One region of the Paenibacillus sp. S25 genome, then DNA from elsewhere that is predicted to be linked to it. Evidence: predicted binding sites of a transcription regulator. Region 1 holds the regulator's gene; the other holds the start of a gene.
What was found. The regulator NrdR, encoded in region 1, represses ribonucleotide reductase genes. The targets are predictions, from matches to a motif close to AACACNATATATNGTGTT.
Positions count from the first base shown of each region.

Region 2: the regulator NrdR is predicted to act here: its motif matches at 1,468-1,485, upstream of nrdI (class Ib ribonucleoside-diphosphate reductase assembly flavoprotein NrdI).

Region 1 is NZ_CP073683.1:1,832,528-1,835,701, forward strand. It holds gene KAI37_RS07975 (MntP/YtaF family protein) at 1-78, shown strand, start outside; gene coaE (dephospho-CoA kinase) at 90-686, shown strand; gene KAI37_RS07985 (lytic transglycosylase domain-containing protein) at 683-1,246, shown strand; gene KAI37_RS07990 (alpha/beta-type small acid-soluble spore protein) at 1,365-1,589, opposite strand; gene nrdR (transcriptional regulator NrdR) at 1,695-2,162, shown strand; tRNA gene KAI37_RS08000 (tRNA-Ala) at 2,293-2,368, shown strand; tRNA gene KAI37_RS08005 (tRNA-Lys) at 2,381-2,453, shown strand; gene KAI37_RS08010 (hypothetical protein) at 3,107-3,174, shown strand, end outside.
Region 2 is NZ_CP073683.1:2,034,834-2,038,007, reverse strand. It holds gene KAI37_RS08985 (MFS transporter) at 1-259, opposite strand, end outside; gene KAI37_RS08980 (GNAT family N-acetyltransferase) at 262-822, opposite strand; gene KAI37_RS08975 (DUF2500 domain-containing protein) at 881-1,243, opposite strand; gene nrdI (class Ib ribonucleoside-diphosphate reductase assembly flavoprotein NrdI) at 1,651-2,010, shown strand; gene nrdE (class 1b ribonucleoside-diphosphate reductase subunit alpha) at 1,997-3,174, shown strand, end outside.

The DNA.
Region 1 (3,174 bases):
GCATTTCGATTTATGAAGGCGCTGGGTGTATTGCCGGCATTATTACTGATTATGATGGGCATATTGAAGCTGTTATGAGGTGAAAGAGCATGAATATCGGATTAACCGGAGGCATTGCTACCGGAAAAAGCACCGTGTCGGCTCTTTTGGTCGCCAAAGGTGCGCTGCTGATCGACGCAGATGCCATTGCCCGGGAAGTGATGCTTCCGGGGCATCCGGTGCTGGCGGCGGTCATAAAGCATTTTGGACAAGCTATAGTGAACAGTGACGGAACCCTGCATCGCAAAAAACTGGGTGAGATTGTATTCGGAGACCCTGCCCAGCGGCAGGCACTTAACGATATTACACATCCTGCTATTCGTGAGGAAATGCGACTGCGTATGGAAGCATATGAACGGGAACAGCCGGACAAGCTTGTTTTGGCAGATATCCCGTTAATGTACGAGTCCGGGCTGGAGAGCTTGTACGAGGAAATTATGGTTGTGTACGTACCACGTGATATTCAGCTCCAGCGTCTGATGCTCAGAGACGGTCTGACGGAGGAGCAAGCTGGACTTCGGCTGTCCGCACAAATGGATATTGAACAAAAGAAAAACTTGGCCGATATCGTTATCGATAATAGCGGAACACAGTCTGAGACGAAACGACAAATTGATCAATTTTGGCAGCGGAAGGGACTTGCATGAATATTTTGCGAAAGAAAAGAGTCCTGCTCACTTTGTTTGTCGGGTTTGTCCTGATTCTGTTCCTTAATTCAAATTGGATGTCTTGGTTCTATCCGATTCAATATAAGGATGAGATTCGGCAGTATTCACAAACGTATGAAGTGGACCCATTTTTAGTGGCGTCTATTATCCGCGTAGAAACCAATTTTAAAACCAGCAAGCAATCGCATAAGGGTGCACTAGGCCTGATGCAGATTATGCCGAATACAGCAAATTGGATTATGGACAGCGCCCAGATTCAAAAGGTTCCGCTGGACAGTGTCAAGCACGAGCCTGGCACCAATATTGAGCTGGGAACCTGGTATTTGCATAACCTATCCGTGAAGTTTCAGGATAATCCTGTAGCAATCGTAGCTGCTTACAATGCAGGGCCGGGTAAAGTTCAAGAGTGGCTCGATAAGGGAGTGTGGGATGGAAAAGAAGAGTCCATTAAGCAAATCCCTTTTGGTGAGACACGACATTACGTACAGCGGGTCATTTATTACTACAGGCAATACACGAAAATTTATAATGATTTTTAAATGACAAGTTAATGACATGATGAGCCTTTTCGCTTTAAAATGAAAAAAGCGCAGGACAGGCTGTTTTTAGCAGCCCGTCCATACACTTTTTCTTGTTATTTCTGCATTATTACCGCGATTATTGGTATTGACCTGCCAATTGTTGTTCGGCGATCGTTACGAGGCGTTTTGTGATGTAGCCCCCGATCGAACCGTTCTCATAGGAAGTCATGTTACCTTGGTATCCATCTTGAGGAATGCTGATACCCAGCTCTTGAGCGATTTCATATTTCATTTGCTCCAGAGCGCCGGAGGATCTGCTGACTACCAGGTTGTTGGAGTTGCCATTGTTTCCTTGTGCCATTGTTGTTCACCTCCTCGCGATGTGGTAAACATATTATGATCCGTTTTGACAAAATTATTACTAAAAATCTTCGGGAATTTATTGGAAAAAGAAAGTGGTGAGATTATGAAATGTCCGTATTGTGCCTACAATGGCACGAAAGTGTTGGATTCGCGACCTGCGAATGATAACAAGTCCATCCGTCGCCGCCGTGAATGTGAGCAGTGTGCCAGGCGTTTTACCACCTTTGAAATGGTGGAGGAAACCCCACTCATGGTCATCAAAAAAGACGGCAGCCGTGAAGAGTTTAGTCGTGATAAAATGCTGCGCGGTCTCATTCGAGCCTGCGAGAAGCGCCCAGTATCCGTCGAGCAATTGGATATGATCGTATCCCAAGTGGAGAACGCTATCCGCAACACAGCAGCCACAGAAGTGGATAGCCAGCAGATCGGAGAGCTGGTCATGGAACAGCTTTACCCAGTGGATGAAGTCGCCTACGTACGTTTTGCGTCCGTCTATCGTCAGTTTAAAGACATCAATATGTTTATGAAGGAACTGAAAACACTGTTATCTAAAGATACAGCCAGCGACTGATCGCTGACTGTATCTTTCTTGGGTCAAGGTGAGAAGATGATTATATTTTTTTTATAAAAGTATTGACACAGGAATAAAAATTTTATATGATATAGAAGTCGCTTGAAACGTTGATTAACTTACTTATAATGGGGCCTTAGCTCAGCTGGGAGAGCGCATCGCTGGCAGCGATGAGGTCAGGGGTTCGATCCCCCTAGGCTCCACCAAACTTTTATTATGGACTCTTAGCTCAGTTGGTAGAGCAGTTGACTCTTAATCAATTGGTCCAGGGTTCGAGTCCCTGAGAGTCCATCCTTTTAGAAAAAACGGCAGAGATGCCGTTTTTTTGTTGTTTATAGATCTATTCCCAGTCTAACCGAGAACAGTTATGGGTTGAATGAGCGCGTAACTGACTGCACATAAACCGGACCCTACAGGAAATAGACGTCGATTGGAATAGAAACCCATTGTTCACGAGTGTAACTTTAATCGTTGTTTCATTGCAGTTCGTATTTTACAATAACATGAGTTGAGTTCCTAATTATTGAACTGAGCTAAGTGAAAACCAATGTGATGTCTAAAAGGAGGGGGAACGATGTATCGTATCATTGATTTCGTACTCAATCTGCTCCATGCAAAGCCTGCGGAATAAACAAGGCGAAGCTTGGTATGGAGCGAATATATTTCGCCTGTAAGGATTAGTTATTGGCAGACGCAGGCTTTGCCCTTAAAATGTAAGAGGGTGCCCATTGACGAACTCTCAGAACAATACGGACTGTCTGTAGACCGCATTAAGAAAATCGTATATTAAAAAAATAAAAAATGTGCCCGCAGAGATGATCTGTGGGTTTTTGTTGTCTTCTTATAAGTATAATGTTACAAACATTTGATAAAAGAACTTGGCATATATCTAAACTTCCAGAATCTTTACAATAAGGTCATTGCAGAAGAGCAGGAGGTAAATAATGAAGTATACTCAGAAAAAATTCGAAACGCATGACTTTTTAAGGATTAGAGATTTTTTGAAACACTC
Region 2 (3,174 bases), 200 kb from region 1:
TCCAAACGAACAACACACTATAGAGTAGAAAACAACAAAGTCCCAAAATAACAGAAATTTTTCTTCCATACTTATCTGCAATAGCCCCTGTGGGTATCTCAAACAAAAAAATACTTACAAAGAATACAACTAGTAAGAAGTTTGCACTCTGCAAAGAAAGTCCTTTAGCTAATAGAAAAAGGATAAGCGTAGTCCCCGTGATTTCACTCATAAAAAATTGAAGAAAGCTGACAGAGTAAAATAGCTTATGAGGTTGCACTCTTAGGATTCCGTCGTTTGCTCTGCAGCCTCATATTCACTTCGCAAAATCCCCATCTGAATAATGTCATAGTATCGCCCTTGCCTGAATAGCTTTTCCCGCAGCCACCCTTCCTCCTTGAAGCCGCATGCCAAATAGCAACGGTATGCACGTTCATTGAACGCATAGACCTCTAGCTCCAACCGATTCAGGTTCAGAGCATGAAATGCAAATTTCTGTATTAGGCGAATTGCTTCCCGACCGTAGCCTTTGCCCAGGTCACCGTCACGTCCGATCACAATTCCAAGGGTGGCGTGCCGATTCACCCAGTTAATTTTAAATAAGTCCAGTTGTCCGATATAGTCCAGTGTGTCTTTATGCGCAATGACAAAACCTTTGATCTCGGGGTTGCCGTCAATCATCATCTGTACAAAGGATTCGCTATTCACCTGTGAATGCGGATAAATAAACACGTCGCTTAAACCACGTGTGATTTCCGGGTCATTGACCCATTTTCGGATAGCTGGTATATCTTCTTGACGGTATTCTCTCAATACTATTCGTTTTCCAATGATATGCGGCATCGTAATCTTCCCTCCAATTATGTATTTGTTTTGGCAATACTACTCCCTGCCAACACCTTTACGCTTCCATTACTCTCACAAACTCCAGAAAACGTGTACCTTTATAATGAAGCTCCCCACGATCCCCGATCACAATCATACCAAAGTCTGTATCCTTCACCTCCAGCTCCATACGCTCACCCCCGTCAAACTCAAAGGTGATATAATAATATGTCGAAGCTGAAAAATCGCCTGATCCCCCACGCACTCTCGTCCGTTTATCCACAACCTTACATGAACGTTGTACCCGTTCGGCTGCTTGATTGGACAGGCCCGCTCCTATCGTTTTGACAATTCCCATAATCATTACAATAGCAATGAGTCCAAATACGATAAAAAAGATCATATTAAACGATTGAAATTCCATAAAATCATTTCCCATCTGCTTCATCCTTTCTACAGTAAAATGTAAATTTTCCATTCTATTGCCCATTGACAAATCGTACATCTTCACCCTCAAAAACTCCAATACTTTTTTAACATACTTACGAAAAAAAAGTTCTTTCGCTCTTTTCCGTACCCCGCTTGGACTTATACCCGATCTGGGTCCGCTGATCCCCTCTAGACCGATTGACAAAACTATATATAGATATAAAATAGAGAATGTACTCTAAATATAGTGTAAAAAACGTATTTATGCCCGATATCTTGAAGATACAGGTATGAAAATACATGTAAATATAGAGTCAAAAATTTTAAATGGCACAGCCAGCAAGGGATTCCAGCTATGATGGATCTCGGGCAATGCCGTTTTCTTTTTTCGTTAATTGTTTAAGGAGGTTGCATACCATGCTGATTGCATATGATTCCAAGACCGGCAATGTAAAAAGATTTATAAACAAGCTCAAGCTTCCAGCGGTTCAGATTGAGGAGCAAATGACTATAGAAGAACCTTACGTACTTATTACATATACAACCGGGTTTGGGCAGATACCTGAGAGGGTATCTTCCTTTTTGAAAAAAAATGCACAAAACCTTGTTGGTGTAGCTGCAAGCGGCAACCGTAACTGGGGTGAGAAATTTGCCAAAAGTGCGGATTTGATTGCCGACCACTATAATGTCCCCGTAATTAGTAAATTTGAATTATCTGGAACGTTCGGAGATGTAGAGCGTTTTAAACAGGAGGTGAGCCGAGTTGCGGCATATTGAATTGAACAACATGTTGATGAAACGCGATACAGACGGCTTTTTCCAATTGGAAAAGGACCAAGAGGCTGTAGCAGAATTTATGAAGGAAGTTCAGGAACGGAGTTTGAAGTTTGCTGACACAGCCGCTCAAGTGCTGTATATGATTGAGAATGATTATTACGAAAATTTCTATAACAGCTACACGGCTGACGAAATTAATGATATTTTCCATATCACTCATAGCTATAATTTTAAATTTCCTTCCTATATGGCAGCATCGAAGTTTTATACTGACTATGCAATGAAGAGTAACGACCGTAAAGTCTATCTGGAACATTACCCTGACCGGGTTGCTGCTGTCGCGCTGCATTTAGGACGCGGTAACGCCGATACGGCACGCCTGTTGTCCCGCTCGATGATGGAGCAACGTCTCCAGCCAGCGACACCAACCTTCCTGAATGCAGGCAAAAGCCGCCGTGGGGAATTGGTATCCTGCTTCCTGCTCGAAATGGACGACTCCCTGAACTCAATCAACTATGTGCTGAACACTTGCATGCAGTTGTCCAAAATTGGCGGCGGTGTTGCCGTTAACCTGTCGAAGCTGCGGGCACGCGGTGAAGCAATTAAGGGTGTAGAAGGCGCAGCAAAAGGCATAATGCCTGTGCTGAAGCTGATGGAAGACGGCTTCTCCTACGCAGATCAAATGGGACAACGTAAAGGTTCTGGCGCAGCCTATTACAACATTTTCGGATGGGACGTGCTTGAGTTCCTGGATAGCAAAAAAATCAATGCTGACGAAAGAGTTCGTCTCAAGACCCTTTCTATTGGATTACTGGTACCAAACCGCTTTTACAAGCTGGCTCAAGATAATGAACCGCTGCATGTATTTGCTCCTTACAGTGTGTTCAAAGTCTATGGAACGCATCTGGACGACATGGATTTGGATGAAATGTACGACACGCTGCTCGCTGACGATCGGGTGAAGAAAAAAATAGCGATGAGCGCACGTGACATGCTGACGAAAATTGCCATGATTCAGTTGGAGTCTGGTTATCCATATATCATGAACAAAAGTAACGCGAACCAGGCACATGCTCTTAAAAACGTGGGTCAAGTCAAGATGTCGAACCTATGCACGGAAATCTTCCAGTTGCAGGAAACTTCCGAAATTACAGATTACGGACA